Regions from separate parts of the Arthrobacter sp. Soil_N43 genome, predicted to be linked through region 1. Evidence: riboswitches for the same ligand, from Rfam matches in the RefSeq annotation. Region 1 holds a riboswitch; each other region holds the start of a gene.

The links. Region 1 has a riboswitch for thiamine pyrophosphate ahead of AC3A3W_RS10810 (ECF transporter S component). Riboswitches for the same ligand answer to the same signal wherever they lie in the genome.
Region 2: another riboswitch for thiamine pyrophosphate. It lies ahead of AC3A3W_RS16280 (bifunctional hydroxymethylpyrimidine kinase/phosphomethylpyrimidine kinase); the one in region 1 lies ahead of AC3A3W_RS10810 (ECF transporter S component).
Region 3: another riboswitch for thiamine pyrophosphate. It lies ahead of AC3A3W_RS15290 (FAD-dependent oxidoreductase); the one in region 1 lies ahead of AC3A3W_RS10810 (ECF transporter S component).
Region 4: another riboswitch for thiamine pyrophosphate. It lies ahead of thiC (phosphomethylpyrimidine synthase ThiC); the one in region 1 lies ahead of AC3A3W_RS10810 (ECF transporter S component).

The regions. Positions count from the first base shown of each region.
Region 1 covers NZ_JBDGML010000091.1:40,374-44,508, forward strand. Annotated here, with positions in the region: gene AC3A3W_RS10785 (universal stress protein) at 1-15, shown strand, start outside; gene AC3A3W_RS10790 (TerC family protein) at 28-1,263, opposite strand; gene AC3A3W_RS10795 (hypothetical protein) at 1,467-1,742, opposite strand; gene AC3A3W_RS10800 (DUF4235 domain-containing protein) at 1,767-2,030, opposite strand; gene AC3A3W_RS10805 (heme-degrading domain-containing protein) at 2,067-2,618, opposite strand; TPP riboswitch at 2,704-2,845, shown strand; gene AC3A3W_RS10810 (ECF transporter S component) at 2,917-3,537, shown strand; gene AC3A3W_RS10815 (ABC transporter ATP-binding protein) at 3,537-4,135, shown strand, end outside.
Region 2 covers NZ_JBDGML010000109.1:47,572-51,706, forward strand. Annotated here, with positions in the region: gene AC3A3W_RS16280 (bifunctional hydroxymethylpyrimidine kinase/phosphomethylpyrimidine kinase) at 228-1,778, opposite strand; TPP riboswitch at 1,761-1,858, opposite strand; gene AC3A3W_RS16285 (Rne/Rng family ribonuclease) at 2,037-4,135, opposite strand, start outside.
Region 3 covers NZ_JBDGML010000106.1:134,979-139,113, forward strand. Annotated here, with positions in the region: gene AC3A3W_RS15280 (thiazole synthase) at 1-176, opposite strand, end outside; gene thiS (sulfur carrier protein ThiS) at 182-418, opposite strand; gene AC3A3W_RS15290 (FAD-dependent oxidoreductase) at 415-1,680, opposite strand; TPP riboswitch at 1,672-1,793, opposite strand; gene thiE (thiamine phosphate synthase) at 1,821-2,573, shown strand; partial or broken gene AC3A3W_RS15300 (DUF222 domain-containing protein) at 2,584-3,729, opposite strand; gene AC3A3W_RS15305 (ferritin-like fold-containing protein) at 3,827-4,135, opposite strand, start outside.
Region 4 covers NZ_JBDGML010000085.1:18,471-22,605, forward strand. Annotated here, with positions in the region: gene AC3A3W_RS10030 (alpha/beta fold hydrolase) at 1-726, shown strand, start outside; gene thiC (phosphomethylpyrimidine synthase ThiC) at 835-2,667, opposite strand; TPP riboswitch at 2,662-2,769, opposite strand; gene AC3A3W_RS10040 (amidohydrolase family protein) at 2,832-3,914, shown strand; partial or broken gene AC3A3W_RS10045 (VOC family protein) at 3,993-4,135, shown strand, end outside.

The sequences.
Region 1 (4,135 bases):
ATGATCGCCAGATAACAGCTGCTTGGCTCAACGGCTGCCGTTGTCCGGTCCGTCGAAGCGGCCCGGCCTTGGGCGGTCCTCCGGTGTGTTCTCATCGTGTTGCCGGCGGGCCTGGGCGATCAGGTCCATCACTTCCTTCTCGTCCTTTGCCTGTTGCCGGTGTTTGGGTCCGGTCCTGCGGAGCTGCTGCTCTTCCGCGAGCAGTTTGGCGAAGATCCGGTTCCGTTCCCCTGGGTCCGCGGTGTAACCGGGGTCCAGGTAGTTGACGACATCGCGGCGGGCGGCGGAAACGGCCGCTCGAACCTTCCCGCGCGGACTGAGCAGGGACGCCAGGACGGTGACGGCCAGCACGGCAATGATCACTGTCAGCGACAGGGCAGTACCGAACTCGACTACCGGCACGGGTTCGCCGTCATTGATGAACGGCACGTTGTTTTCGTGCAGGGCATGGAGCATGAGTTTCACGCCGATGAATCCCAGGATCAGCGCCAGGCCGTAGGAGAGGAAGATGAGCCGGTTCAGCAGGCCGTCGATCAGGAAGTACAGCTGGCGAAGGCCTAGGAGTGCGAACGCGTTCGCCGTGAAAACGATGAAGACGTCCTGGGTCAGGCCAAAAATCGCCGGGATCGAATCCAGCGCGAAGAGAATGTCGGTGCCGGCGATGGCAACCATCACGAGCAGCATCGGCGTCAGGGTGCGTTTGCCGTCCTGCAGCGTGAACAGCCTGTCGCCGTCGTAGTAGTCAGCGGTGTGAAACAGCCGCTGGGTTAGCCGCGTCATGATGTTGTCCGCGGATCTTTCCTCCGTGCCCTCGGGCCTGAACATGTTGCCCGCGGTGATCAGCAGGATCAGTCCGAAGAGGTAGAAGACCCAGGCGAAGGTGGTGATCAGCGCAGCCCCGAGGAGAATGAAGACCGTGCGCGCAACCAGCGCAAACGCTATGCCGAACAGCAGCACTTTCTGCTGGTCTTCGCGCGGCACCCCAAAGCTGTTCATGATCACCAGGAAGACGAACAGGTTGTCCACCGACAGTGCCTTCTCGGTGATGTATCCGGCGAAATACTCTGCGCCGGGGGATGCCCCTCCGAAGACGAAAACTCCAAGCCCGAAGCAGAGCGCGATCCCCACATAGACCGAAGACCAGATGACCGCTTCCTTGAGCGTTGGAATGTGCGCGCGGCGGACGTGGAAAATGAAATCGAAGACCAGCAGCGCAACGATTCCTGCGACGGTCAGCACCCATATCAGTGGAGGAACGTCCATCATTCCTGCTCCCAGTAGCCAATGAAGGCATGGCAGGATGATGCAGCGCGTACGGGAGCTGCACCGCTTCCCGCCTTGCGGACAGGCTACCCCCTATTGCGGCTCCGGCGTACTCCGCCCTGAACTTGATGCGGAGGAACAGCGGAGGAACAGCAGCCAGGCCAGGGCTGGCGGTCAGGAATCCCCTTGGCCAGGAACGTCCCTTAGAGAGCAGGCTCGCGGCTGCCGCTGATTGAAAAGCAACCGTCACCGTCACCGTCATCACGGGAGATGTAGGTGGTGAAGTCAGCAAGCGACATGAAGCAGTAGAAGTCGCTGTAGCGGTAGTTCGATTTTTCTGCCTTCGTCGCCACGGTGATCATCACTTTCGCAGTCGAGGTTTTGGTTGCCTGTTGCGTCCATGATGTGTGGCCCCGATCAAGGTTTGCGGCGGTTGGCTGCAGCGTTTGGTCAAGACTAGGGAAGAATTTGCGCAGCACGCGGCAGCGCCGCCGGCCCTGCCGCTAGACGATGTCCTGGGACTTGGCGAAGCGGGTGATGGCCCGCTGCGTGCCGCGGTTGGCCAGCACCTGGATGACGGCGCTGACTGATGCGGAAATGAGGGCGAACGTCAGGGCGGTGCGCAGCGTGGTGGGGACGTCGTCCTTGTCGCCCTTGGGCGGCTTCCGGCCGGTGACCTTTTCCCAGATGGTATCCACGGCCTTGGTGCCGGCGAATCCTGCCAGCAGGCTGACGCCAGTGCCAAGCAGCTTGATGAAGAAACTCATTCCGGAACTCCTTGCGTCACGAATACTGGTCTTCCCCTAGCCTAGCCGCATGGAACGGTGGATTTCCCGCAGCGCCTGAACTACCAGGTCGTGGTCCGCCACCTGCGGCAGCCCGGAGACCGTGACCACCGCTACGGCTCCCACCCCGCGCACGTACACGGGGAAGGCCCCGCCGTGGGCAGCGTAGGTGGACTGGTCGAACCACGCGTTGTCCTCGATCCTGCCCCCGCCCAGCCGGCCGCGCAGGCCCACCAGCAGGGACGGCTCCTCGTAGCGCGCCGCGGTCCGCTGCTTGGCCCGCACCCAGCCCTCGTTGTCCGGTGTGGCGCCCTCGAGCGCCACATGGAAGAGGACCTGGTCCCCCTTGATGATGTCGATGGCAATCGGCAGGTTGCCTTCCTTGCCCATTTCAACCAGCTGGAGCCCCAGCGCCAGGGCATCATCCTTGCTGAACCGGGGGAACTGTAGCTCGGCCATTTCCCCCTCAATCCGGCCGATCATGGCCTCCAGGGCGCCTCCCGGCTGCTGCTCCGGAGAGTCGGGGTCAAAGGCGGGCGCGGCTTTGCTGCCGGAATCCTCATGCGTCATGGCCCCAATGTACCCGGAATGTGACTGCCGCCCCGGGCAGCCGGGGCTGTCCCGGTGTAAACTGGATCAGCCCACAAGGGCAGATTTATTACGACAGGGGAGCGCCGCCGTCGGGCATCACTGGCATTGCCAGCGAACCGCGGAAGGGCGCTGAGAGTGCGGACAGCCGCAGACCCTCGAACCTGATCCGGCTAGTACCGGCGCAAGGGAGTCGAGTTCTCAGAGTGTCCGGCAGCAGGCAGTCCCACCGCCCGCAGCCGGGGAGCGCTTTCCCCTCCTGATCCTCAGGAGGACCATCATGACAACTGCAGCAATCAAGAAAACCGGTTACAACTGGCGCGTGGCCGACATCGTCGTGGCGGCACTGATCGCCGTCGCCGGCGGCGTCATCTTCTGGGCCTGGTCCCAGGGCGCCAACCTCATCTCCGCCCCCATCAATGCGGTCTACCCGCCGCTTACCGGCCTCTACGCCGGCGGCTGGATGATCCCGGCGGTGCTCGGCATGCTCATCATCCGCAAGCCCGGCGCGGCACTGTTCTGCGAAACCGTGGCCGCCACCGGTGAGCTGATCATGGGATCCCAGTACGGCACCACCGTGCTGATCTCCGGCATCCTGCAGGGCCTGGGTGCGGAACTCGTGTTCGCAGCCTTCAGGTACAAGAAGTTCAACCTGCCCGTTTCGCTGCTTGCCGGCGCGGGCGCAGGGCTGTTCTGCGGCCTGAACGATGCGTTCGCTCCCTGGGGCTGGAACATCGCCTACGCGGCCGGGGACAAGCTGGCCTACATCATCTTCACCGCCATCTCGGGCGCCATCATCGCCGGTGCGCTGTCCTGGATCGCCACCCGCGGCCTGGCCAGGACTGGGGTGCTGAGCTCGTTCGCGTCCCGCAAGGCAGCCACGGAGCCCGTCTTCAACTGATGCCCGCAGAACACGACGGCGGGGTCCGCCCAGCCGCGGTCACCGCCCGCGGCTGGGGCTGGCGCCACGCCGGCCGCACCAGGCCTGCCGTCAACGCCCTGGACCTGGACATCCGCCCGGGGGAGCGGGTGCTGCTCCTGGGACCCTCGGGCGCCGGCAAATCCACTCTGCTGCACGCCCTTGCCGGCGTGCTGGGTGACAGCACCTCGGGAAGCAGCACAGCCGACGACGGCGGGTCAGCCGACAGCGGCGACGCGGACGAGAGCGGCAGCCTTCTGATCGACGGCGAGCCGCCGCGCGCCCAGCGCGGCCGCGCCGGACTGGTGCAGCAGGACCCCGAAACGCAGGTGGTCCTCTCCCGCCTCGGCGACGACGTCGCGTTCGGCGCCGAAAACCTCTCGGTGCCCCGTGACGCCATCTGGCGCCGCGTGCACGAGGCGCTGGACGACGTCGGGCTCGCACACCTGCCGCTGGACCACCCGACGTCGGCCCTGTCCGGGGGCCAGAAGCAGCGCCTCGCGCTGGCCGGCATCCTGGCGATGCGCCCCGGCCTCATCCTGCTGGACGAGCCGACCGCCAACCTGGACCCGGCAGGCGT
Region 2 (4,135 bases), on a different contig from region 1:
TGAGCTATCCCCGGAACAATGCCGATTGGAATTCCAAAAGGACTGTTCCCGGGGTCATAACCCAAGTGTTGGCGTAAGCACCGAAGATCTAGAATACGCTAATTTTGCCTTCGGCCGCAAATGAGGCTGGTTTCGGCGGGTTGTCCGTGATAAGCACCACAGGGCTGTTGCACCGACCTGCCGTCACCGTGCGCGTTTATCTTACCGGCTCCTGCGCCGGAACCCGTTCAGCTGTGGAGTCGCGGCGCGTCGAAGAATTCCACCTCGTACCGGGAGGACTGCCTGAAGGCCGTCAGCATCCGGCTGCGTTCCGCGTCGGAGGCCGCGCGCCCCGCTGCGTCCGCGATCCCAATGGCCTGCCTGGTGGCCTCCGCGAAGCCCTCGTCGGCGTACGTGCGCAACCACTCGGCGTAGGGGTGTCCATCAGGGGCTCCGGCGGCCAGGAATTCGCCATGCAGGGTCTCCCCTACTTCGGCGTAAAGCCAGAAGCACGGGAGTACCGCCGCCACCAGTACGGCGTAGCTCCCCGAGGCCGACGCCGCCAGCAGGTGGTCCACATAAGCTTTGGTGACCGGTCCGAGATCCGGCAGCACGCTGCGGGTGCTGAGCCAGCTGCGGTGCAGCTCGGACTCGACCTCGAGGCACTGCTGCGCGGAACGGGCCCAGAACAGCTGCTCGGCCTCGGTGGGAGCGAGCGCGCTGGCCCGTGCCAGGACGCGCGAATATCCGTTGAGGTAGATGGCGTCCTGTGCAAGGTAGTAGGCGAACTCGTTTTCGGGAAGCGTGCCTTCAGCCAGCCCGCGGATGAATCCCAGCCCGTAGATCGCGTCGAGGTCCGCGGCCGCCTCCGCATGGAGCAGGTCCGCAAAACTGCCCTCCGGGGCATCGCCTGCGGACACCAGGTGGTGGAAGTGGTGGACGGGCCCGTTGCCGTGTCCCACCTCAAGCTGCCCGGACGTGCGGAGGGCCTCCTCCAGCCACGGCTTCACGGTGCGCAGGGACAGTTCCCAGTCCCCGAGCCGGGCCTGTGCGGTGGCCATCGCCGAGGACAGGGAACACCCGGTCCCGTGGCTGTTGCGCGTGGGTACCCGCGCGCCGTCCACCACCACGACGTCCGCGGAAAGAGCGCCGCCCGTATTCACAAGGGCGTCCGGGCAGTCCTCACCATCCAGGTGCCCGCCTTTGACGAGGACGGTGGCCCCCGTCTCGGCGGCCAGCCGTTTGCCCTGCTCCAGCGCGTCCGGCCAGGTGGGGGCCTCCGGCTCCCCCAGCAGCATCGCAAGCTCGGCGAGGTTGGGAGTGATCAGGTCAGCCAGCGGCAGGAGCTCCCGCAGGGCGGCCTCGGCGGACTCCTGCAGCAGCCGGTCCCCGCTCGTCGCCACCATCACCGGATCAAGGACGACGACGCCGGGGCGCACCTTCTCCAGCCAGGTCCGAACCGCGGCGATCACCTGTGCGTCGCCCAGCATGCCAATCTTCACGGCGTCCACGGCGATGTCGTCGCTGACAGCGGCCAGCTGTGCCGCCAGGAACTCGGCCGGCGGAACGTGCACGGCGCTGACGCCCCGGGTGTTCTGCGCGGTCAGCGCCGTGATGGCTGCCATGCCGTAGCCTCCGGTGGCAGCGATGCTTTTCAGGTCGGCCTGGATGCCGGCCCCGCCGGACGGATCCGAGCCGGCTATGGCCAGGACACGGGGAATGCTGCGGGTGGCGCGAACAGCCTCGCCAGGCGCGGGCCGGACATGGTGCAGGGCAGGTAGTGAAGACAAAGAAGACATCCCTTCGCCGGTGCTAACCGGTCAGGTTCAACGGGTTTGGATCTCAGCCGGCTCCGTGCGCGGCACCCCGTGTCAGTCCCCCAGCCTAGTTGCTCGCTCCGCTTTAGGCACTGCGTTGCAGTTTGCGACCGGCCTGATGCACCCCGCAGCCCGTTCCTGGCCCCGCAGCCGGTCCTGGCGTTAAAGCACAACGGGCCGGTGCCGCGATTGCGGCACCGGCCCGGTGAATCAGGTCAGCCCAGACGGAAAGCCGTCAGCTCAGAGCTCGGACGCCGGCACGCCGACGCCGAGAATGATCGGCTCGCTGGCCGGCTTCGGGGCAATGGTCCTACCTGCATCCGGAGCCTTGGCTTCGTGCGAGTGCCCGGCTGCCGGTGCCGGCGCCGTCTCGTGGTGTTCCACCGACGTCTCGTTGGCTGCGCCCTGCGCCCGGCTGGCACTGCGGTTGCGGCGCGGCCGGCGGGTGCGGGGCTGCACTGCCGAGTGGTCAGCGAAGCGCTCGGCGTCGCTTTCGGCGGCCGCGGCAGGGCGCGTCCCGGCCCGTGCGGCAGCAGGCTCCGGAGCCGGCTGGGCAGCAGGCGCCTCGCCGGCAGCAGGTGTCTGGTCCGCCGTCGGCTTCTGCTCAGCGGGAGCAGCCGGCGCGCCGAGGTGCGCGAAGGCTTCCTCCAGCCGGTCCAGTGTCAGGGCAGGAGTTTCCGATGCCGGCGCGCCGGCGTGCTCGACGAAGGGAAGCACCACTTTCTCGCCGCCGAAGGTCAGCACGGCACCGGGACGGCCTGGGACGCTCTCCGTGTCCGGGGTGCGGTGCACCACGGGACTTTCCGGGCCGGACTGCGCCGGTGCGGCGGCGGCAGCGGCAGGACGCTGTGCGCCGGCTGAGGCTGCCTGGTGGGCGGCGTCCTCATGAAGGTGCGCTGCGTGCGCCGCGGCCGCGATGTTGGCCAGTGCGGCACGCGTCGCCTCTGCCTTGGCGTGCCGCTCGGCCTCCGTGGGCTCATGGTGGACGGCGGCAGGTGCTGCGGGTGCCGTTTCCGGAACCTGACCGCCCTTGCCGCGCCGGCGGCTCTTGCGTTCGGTCCGAACGGGGGGCTGGTGCTCCGTCCGCGGAACGTGGTGCTCGGCGGCAACAACGTTCGCCCGCCGGTGTTCCACGGGCTCGTCGTGGGTGACCACGCCGCGGCCGGCACATGCCTCGCACTGTTCGCCGAAGACTTCCAGCAGGCCGGTGCCCATGCGCTTGCGGGTCATCTGGACGAGGCCCAGCGAGGTGACCTCGGCCACCTGGTGCTTGGTCCGGTCGCGGCCCAGGCACTCCACCATGCGGCGCAGCACGAGGTCGCGGTTCGACTCGAGCACCATGTCGATGAAGTCGATCACGATGATGCCGCCGATGTCCCGCAGGCGCAGCTGGCGGACAACTTCCTCAGCCGCCTCCAGGTTGTTCTTGGTGACGGTTTCCTCGAGGTTGCCGCCGCTGCCGGTGAACTTTCCGGTGTTGACGTCCACCACGGTCATGGCTTCGGTGCGGTCGATGACGAGCGAACCGCCGGACGGCAGGAACACCTTGCGGTCCAGGGCCTTGTGGATCTGCTCGTCGATGCGCCAGGCCGAGAAGATGTCCTGGTCCTTGGTCCACTTCTCGAGCCGGCCCACGAGGTCCGGGGCCACGTAGGTGACGTAGGCCTCGATGGTGTCCCAGGCTTCATCTCCGGAAACGATCAGCTTGGAGAAGTCCTCGTTGAAGACGTCGCGGACCACCTTGATGGTCAGGTCCGGTTCGCCGTACAGCAGCTCCGGAGCAAGGACCTTGGTGGACTTCGCCTGGCTGTCGATGCCCTCCCACTGCGCACGGAGGCGGTTGATGTCGTGGGTGAGTTCCTCCTCCGACGCGCCTTCGGCCGCGGTGCGCACGATGACGCCGGCGTCCTCCGGCAGGCGGTCCTTGAGGATCCGCTTCAGACGGTTGCGTTCGACGTCGGGCAGCTTGCGGGAGATGCCCGTCATGGAGCCGCCGGGCACGTACACCAGGTAGCGTCCGGGCAGGGAAATCTGGCTGGTCAGACGCGCGCCCTTGTGGCCGACAGGGTCCTTGGTGACCTGGACCAGAACGGAATCGCCGGACTTCAGGGCGTTCTCGATGCGGCGCTGCTTGCCTTCGAGGTTGACGGCCTCCCAGTTCACTTCGCCGGCGTAGAGCACGGCGTTGCGGCCGCGGCCGATGTCAACAAAAGCCGCTTCCATCGACGGCAGGACATTCTGGACCTTGCCCAGGTAGACGTTGCCGATCAGCGAGTCCTGCTGCGTCTTGGACACGAAGTGCTCGGCCAGCACGCCGTCCTCGAGGACACCGATCTGGA
Region 3 (4,135 bases), on a different contig from region 1:
CGCATAGCCACGGTGGTCAGTTCCGTGCCTGACGCCAGGAGCGCCGCCCCCAGTCCGTCCAGGCTGGGGGCGCCTCCCGTGCCCATGATGAGCCTCGAGGTCAGTTCGACGCCGTCAATGACGAGGCGGTCAGTGGCGTGCGCTGCGGTATCGGTCTGCGTGGTTGTTTCAGTCATCGTCCTCATCCTCCCTGAACTGCCGTGACCAGCTCGATCTCGTCGCCCTCGGCGAGTGCTGTGCTGTGCCACAGGCTGCGGGGTACGACCTCCGCGTTGCGTGCCACTGCCACCCCGAGCCGCTGGCCGTCGGCGGCCTGCCCGTTGGCGGCCAGCTTCCGGCCGGTGACCTGGCTGACGAGAGTGGTGACGGAGGCGCCCGCCCCCATGGCGTGGGCGTTGCCGTTCAGTGTGATGTTCATGCGGATTCCTTGTCCTGGTCAAATGTGACTGTGTTCGAAGCGGTGCGTTCGGCGGAGAACCGCCCGGGACGGAAGGCATCCCAGCGGCTGTCCGTCAGGCCGTCCATCAGCTCGCGGCAGATGACGGCGGCGGCGGGCGTCAGCAGGACTCCGTGCCGGAAGAATCCGGTGGCGATGATCAGCCCGGCGGCCACGCGGCCCAGCAGGGGCGCGTTGTCCGGCGTGCCGGGGCGTGCCCTGGCCGTGGCCTCGATGAGTTCCAGTTCGGCCACTGCGGGCACCAGGGCCTGGGCATCCCTGAGCAACTGGTAGACGCCGCCGGCGCTGGGTGAGGCCTGACCGTCTTCCCGCTGGGTGGCACCAATGACCACGGTGCCGTCCTGCCGCGGCACCAGGTAGACCGGGATTCCGCGGACCATGCCCCGGACCGTGGCGGTCAGCAGCGGACGGAGCCGTTCCGGAACTTTAAGCCTGAGAATGTCGCCGTACACGGGACGCAGCGGCAGCCTCAGTCCCTCCGGCAGTCCGTCCAGCGAGGCCGCCCCGAGACCGTTGGCCACCACCGTTTCGGCGGCCAGCACGGCGCCGCCGCCCGCAAGCCGGACACCGCTGACCCGCCCGCCGCCCCCTCCGCCGTCCCAGAGCAGCCCGGCGGCGTTGTCACGGACCGCGTAGCCGTCTTCAGCGCCGGCCACGGCAGTCCGCGAACCGGGTTCGTGGCAGGCCAGTGCAGCGGCGATGCCCGCCACCAGCTTCCGCGGATCAACCTGGTGGTCGGCCGGGATGTCCAATGCACAGGAGATTCCGGGGCTCAGCAGCGGCTCCCGCAGCCGGGCCTCACGGATGGTCAGCGGTTCCACTGCCAGGCCGGCGGCCCGCTGGACTTCGCGCAGGTCCATCAGCGCGCGGCGGTCGGCAGGATCGGCGCCAACGGCGATGGTCGAAGTGGCCAGATACCCAGCGTCGCAGCCGGCACCGCCATCAGCGAGCGCCGCCGCGAATGCGGGCCACCGGGCAGAGGACTCGAGCATGAGTTCCAGGAGTTCCTCTTCCTGGTAATGCAGTTCGCTGACTGGGGCCAGCATCCCCGCGGCGGCCCAGCTGGCACCTGTCCCGGGCGCCTTGTCGATGAGGACCACGGTCCGTCCCGAGCGCCTCGCCTCCCAGGCGATTCCGTGGCCGATCACGCCGCCGCCAATCACGGCCACGTCGGCGTGGAGCCGTGCTGCGGCAGAGGTCTTCCCGCCGGATCCAAGATTCATGGAATTCCTTCCCTACGCCGGTACTAACCGGATCAGGTCAAGCGGTCGGCTCTGACGCCCTCTCAGCCCTGCGCCTTTTGTGACAGCTGCAGCGGGCTCCCGCGGTACCTGCCCAGTTTAGAGGAACTAGGCTGGTTGCCATGACCGCGCCTGATATCCATGAAGCCCGCCTGTACCTTTGCACCGATGCCCGTAAGGAGCGCGGCGACTTCGCCGACTTCGTCGATGCTGCCTTCGCCGGCGGCGTGGACATCATCCAGCTGAGGGACAAGAACACCGAGGCGGCCGAGGAACTCGAACTCCTGGCAGTCCTGCGCCAGGCCGCTTCAAGGCATGGCCGGCTCTGGGCCGTCAACGACCGGGCGGACATCGCTTCGCTGGCCGGGGCACCGGTGTTTCACATCGGCCAGAAGGACCTGCCGCTGCGCTCGGCCCGGGCCCTGCTGAACGACTCCGCGGCGATCGGCCTGTCCACCCACTCCCCCGATCAGATTGATGCTGCCATCGCGGCCGCACAGGCACCCCAAGGCCTTAACTACTTCTGCGTGGGCCCGGTGTGGGCCACCCCCACCAAACCCGGCCGTGCCGCCGTCGGGCTTGATCTTGTCCACTATGCAGCCGGGACTGTCGGTAATGCCGAAGTGGAAAGCGGTCAGCAGCTTCCGTGGTTCGCCATCGGCGGGATTGACCTGACCAACGTCGAGCAGGTGGTGGCGGCGGGAGCCAGCCGGATCGTCGTGGTGCGGGCCATCACGGAAGCTTCGGACCCTACGGCTGCCGCGGCGGAACTGATTGCTGCCCTGGACGCCGGAACGGCCGGTACTGCGGGAGCGGAAGGCATGGCTCGGCAGCCGTCATTTTCTGCGCGCTCATCATCTGGTGACGCCAAATAGGGACGCCCTAGGCGGCTGTGAATTGTGCCTCGTTATCCAGGGACCGGTTGCTGCATCCCGGAAAGGGACACCGTCCGTCGCGCAGCCGCAGCCATTGGCGCATCGCTTTCGGCACCCGGTAGCTGGTACGGCCGATCTCCAGCGGTGCCCCATCGCGCGGATCGATCAGCACCCGCAGGAACGACCCGGCCCCCTCTGCGACCAGGCGGCGGGCCACCGAGCCGGGAATCGGGCCGAACCCATCCAGCATGGCCGGCTCCTCACCGGCCCCCATGAGCGATAACACCGGAACCGTGACCAGCACCTGCGCCCTAGGCGACGGGGTTCCTTCGGCGACGCCTTCGAGCAGCCACCCTGCGGCGACATCCGCACGCAGCTCCGTCAGAGTCCGGGATTCCTCCGGGCCCTGCAGCGCACGCGCCGCTTCAGTGGCCCGAGACCAAATACCGGCCGCCACGTCCGCGGGCAGATACACCGAAAGCCACGCCATCCCGTCCCGGTCCGGAACATACTCCATCCGACGCTCCCGCACGCTCCTGCGGTGGCGCGCCTCGATGCTGACCGGGTGGTGCCGCTCCCGCCAACTGCGCGCCCTGGCCCGGAACCTGGCCGGTGCCAGCTCCCCGGCCAGGCAGCCACGCCCCGGCCGGGCAGCGTCCGGGTCCAGGAAGTGGGTTTCCAGGGCCGCCGCCCCCGCCGGGTCCAGGTTGGCTGTTTCATCGCAGAGGACCCGTGCGTGCTGCCAGGAAATGCTCCCTGCCTGCAGCGCTGCCATCGTCAACGGCAGCGCGGCGGTCAGGGTGCGGGCCTCCGACAGCAGGGCACCGGCACTGCGTTCACCCACACCCAGCACACCTGCGACCTCAGCGGTCACGGCCATCTCCTGGGCGGTGTGCTCCTGTGGGGAACGGGCCGGTGCGGCCATGGCTTCGGCAGCGCTGGCATATCCGGCGGTGAAATGAACTTTCAGGGCAGCCAGCCGAGCCTCCACCCTGCCCACCTCGGCCAGACCGTCCAGACACGCGTCCGCCTGATCCCGAAGAGGGTCAGCACCGGCCGAGGCCAGGCTGCCGGCACAACGGCCAGCAACACCGACCAACACAGCGACCGAGGACTCAAGCCCCTCCACCGTCTCCGCAACCCGCCTGCTGTCCATACCCACAGCGTGACGGCAGGCAGTGACAAAAACGCCGCAAAGGGAAGCAACGACATTCGGCGAACGTGGTGCTCCTACCGGAGCATGCAATCACGCGTCAGCCGCTCAGCCCGAGCTGCACCATCCGCTTGGAATGGTTCTCCGCGAGTTCCGTAGTGAGCCTTTGCACGCGCTCCCTGGCGGCAGCGTCATCCGCGCCGCTGTCAGCTGCGGTGATGAGTTCCGTCAGGAAGGCATTTTCGTAGCCCACGCGCTGGGCCTGGGTGAGCGCCTCGCCCAGGAGCCGCCGTCCCCACAGTGCCAGCCGGGAGGCGAGCCGGGGGTCATCGGCCAGCGCCACCCGCAGCCGCTCCCTAAGCACGGCTGTTGCGTCCTCGGACGCCTGGATCTTCTGTATCAGTTCCCG
Region 4 (4,135 bases), on a different contig from region 1:
CAGCGGGTAGTGTTCGTCCACGGTGCCGGAAGCTTCGGCTCCGCCGCTTGGCCGCGCCAGCACGGCATGGCCCTGCAATACGACGCCCTCTTCCTGCGGCGGCACGGGTTCGATGCCGAGGCCGAGCCGCTGGAAACGGACTTCGCCGAAGACGCCCGGATCGTGCTGCGGTCGCTGGCAGACGATGGCCGGGGCGGGGCCGGCGGCCACATCGTTGCCCACGCCCAGGGCGCGATCGCCGCGATGATGGCTGCCGTCGAACGGCCCGACCTCGTGTTCTCGCTGACGCTCGTGGAACCGGCCTGCCTGTCGCTGACCGCCGAACTGCCCGCCACGGCGGCTCACCGCGCGCTGATGGAGCCCCTCTTCGAGGTCCGGCACCAGCTCGGCGACGACGACTATGAGCGGGAGTTTCTGCGGCGTGCCTTTGCCGCGGAAGGCCACGCTCCGAGTACCCCGGAGGCCCAGCGCGCCGCGAGGCGGCTGCGGCTGCAGGCACCGCCCTGGCAGGCGCCGTTGCAGATCGTTCCCGGCGTCCCCACCCTGGTTCTCACGGGCGGCTGGGAGCCACTCTATGAGGAAATCGCCGGTTACCTGCGGGAGACCGGCGCCCTGCACCGCACTGCTGCGGGAGGGCACCGGCCCCAGGACTCCGTGGAGGGCGACCGCCTTATCCGGTCCTTCATTGCAGAGGTCAGCCGGCGGCAGCGGCCGCGGGCATCCTGACCCTTACCCCGCGCCTGCTTCCAGGCGGCGTCCCGCCTGGGCCGCCGTCCCGCCGGGCCCGCGTCCGGCCGGCCCCCAACGCCTGCCGGACGGGGCCCGAAAAGGCCCTTACTGGCGGGCCGTCTCGGGGAGCTTCAGCTCCGGCAGGTAGACCTTCCCGCCGGCGGCCAGGAACTCCTGGCTCTTCTCCCGCATCCCTTCGGCCATTTCGGCCAGCGCAGCCTGTGCTTCCGCCGAGCCGTACTCGTTGCGGATGTCCTGGCTGATGCGCATGGAGCAGAACTTGGGTCCGCACATCGAGCAGAAGTGCGCGGTCTTGGCCGGTTCGGCCGGCAGCGTCTCGTCGTGGAATGCCTCGGCGGTCACCGGGTCCAGGGACAGGGCGAACTGGTCCCGCCAGCGGAACTCGAAGCGCGCCTTGGACAGGGCATCGTCCCTCTCGTTGGCTCCAGGGTGGCCTTTGGCGAGGTCCGCGGCGTGGGCGGCGATCTTGTACGTGATCACGCCGGTCTTGACGTCGTCCTTGTTCGGCAGGCCCAGGTGTTCCTTGGGCGTCACGTAGCAGAGCATCGCGGTGCCGTAGCGGGCGATTTCCGTGGCGCCGATGGCGGAGGTGATGTGGTCGTAGCCCGGGGCGATGTCCGTGACCAGCGGCCCAAGCGTATAGAACGGGGCGCCCTTGCACAGCTCCTGCTGGCGCTCCACGTTCTCCCGCACCAGGTGGAACGGGATGTGGCCGGGCCCTTCGACCATGACCTGCACGTCGTACTCCCAAGCCCGCTGGGTCAGCTCGGCCAGGGTGTCCAGCTCGGCGAACTGGGCGGCGTCGTTGGCGTCCGCGGTGGCACCGGGCCGCAGGCCGTCACCGAGGGAGAAGGCGACGTCGTACTTCGCGAAGATCTCGCACAGCTCGTCGAAGTGGGTGTACAGGAAGTTCTCCTGGTGGTGCGCGAGGCACCAGCCGGCCATGATCGAGCCGCCGCGGGAGACGATGCCGGTCACCCGGTTGGCTGTCAGGGGAACGTAGCGCAGCAGGACCCCGGCATGGATGGTCATGTAGTCCACGCCCTGCTCGCACTGCTCGATCACGGTGTCGCGGAAGATCTCCCACGTCAGGGCGTTGGCTTCGCCGTTGACCTTTTCCAGCGCCTGGTAGATGGGGACGGTGCCGATGGGGACCGGTGAGTTGCGGATCAGCCACTCGCGGGTGGTGTGGATGTCATCGCCGGTGGAGAGGTCCATCACGGTGTCCGCGCCCCACTGGGTGGCCCACTGCAGCTTGTCCACCTCTTCGGCAATGGAGCTCGTTACGGCCGAGTTGCCGATGTTGGCGTTGATCTTCACCAGGAATGCCTTGCCGATGATCATTGGCTCGGACTCGGGGTGGTTGATGTTGTTCGGGATAATGGCGCGCCCGGCCGCCACTTCGCTGCGGACCAGCTCAACGTCGCAGTTCTCCCGGAGCGCCACGAACCGCATCTCCGGGGTGATGATGCCCTGCCGGGCATAGTGCATCTGCGTTACCGTCTTACCGCCGACGGCGCGGCGGGGCACCGGCTGCGCGCCCTTCCACTCCGCGGACGCCGCACCGCGGCGCACGGCCGACTTGCCGTCGTCGAGCAGGTTCCTTTCCCGGCCGCTGTAGGGCTCGGTGTCGCCCCGGGCTGCAATCCATTCCGCGCGGAACGGCGCAAGTCCCACGACGGGGTCGCTGCCCGGACCGGCCGTCCGGTAGACCCGGAACGGCTCGTTCTGTTCCCCGCTGGGTGACGGCTCCAGGGCGATTTCCGTGACCGGAACGCGGAGGCCGTCGCCCTCGATGTACGCCAGGGAATGCGACTTCAGCGATTGGGTGGTGTCTTCGCCGGTCCCGCCTTGCGCTGCCTCGTTACGGGCAGTTTCGTTTTGGGCAGGGATCAGCTGTGTTTTCTGGGTGCTCATTTACTGCTCACTTCCTTCGCCGGCATTACCCGGACAGGTTCAACGGTCGCAGGCTGCGCTAGCCCGATCTCAGCCCCTGCAGGGGCACCCGTGTGGTCGTAGACGAAGCTACCACAGGGCGGCGTGCCGGTGCCCGCCCACCCCTGATGTGACAGGCTTGATTCATGGCGCGCATCACCGAATTCACCGGGACGGTGCTCACCGGCCCGGACCAGGAACGGACCGGCCTGTGGGCCGTGGACGGCAAGCTGACCTTTCACCGTCCGGGCCGCAGCCCGGATGTGGTCATCGACGGCTGGGTGCTGCCCGGCTTCGTGGACGCGCACTGCCACATCGGGCTCGGGCCTTCGGGCGCCGTGGACGACGACGTGGCCTATGCCCAGGCGATGACCGACCGCGACGCCGGCACGCTGCTGGTGCGGGACGCCGGAGTGGTCAGTGACACCCGGTGGCTGCAGCGGCGCCCGGAGGCGCCGAGGATCATCCGGGCCGGACGGCACATCGCCCGGACCCGCCGGTACCTGCGGAATTTCGCCATCGAGGTTGAGCCGGAGGACCTGGTGGAGGCCGTCCGGAAGCAGTCGCGTTCCGGGGACGGCTGGATCAAGCTGGTGGGCGACTGGATCGACCGCGACGCCGGCGACCTTGCGCCGTCGTTTCCGGCCGCGGCTGTCCGGGACGCGGTCCGTGCTGCCCATGACGAGGGCGCAAGGGTCACCGCGCACTGCTTCGGTGAGGACGTCCTCGACGACATGCTGGACGCCGGAATCGACTGCATTGAACATGCCACGGGGCTCCTGCCGCGGCACATCCCGCGGTTCGTGGAACAGAACGTGCCGATCGTGCCCACGCTCGTCAACATCGCGACGTTCCCAGACATTGCCGCCCAGGCAGAGCCCAAGTTCCCCCGCTACGCGGCCCACATGCGGGCGCTGTGGGAACGCCGGAACGAGCGGGTCCGGGAAGCCTGGGAGTCCGGCGTGGAAATTTTCGCCGGTACCGACGCGGGCAGCGTGATCAGGCACGGTCGGATCGCGGATGAGATCCTCGCGCTCCACGCTGCGGGGCTCCCCGCGGCGGCCGCTGTGGATGCTGCGTGCTGGAGGGCCCGCCGGTGGCTGCGGGCGGACGGCCTGGCCGAGGGCGCCAGCGCGGATGTGGTGGTGTGCGCGGAAGATCCGCGGGCAACGCCCGGGACCATCAGGCATCTGCAGGCGGTCGTGTTGCGGGGGAGTGTCGTCCGCTAGGAATAAATTGAAGCTTCAAGTAATTTAGATGTATAGAGACCATCGAAATACGGTGGCGAGGGAGTCGGGAGTACTCACATGACACCAGCAGCCAGCAGCCAAGATCTTCTTCCTGCCGATCTCACCATGGGCACCGTGATGCTCAAGGTCGGAGACATGAAGCTCATGACCGATTACTACCAGAGGGCCCTCGGCCTTGACGTCGTGGCCGAGCAGGACGG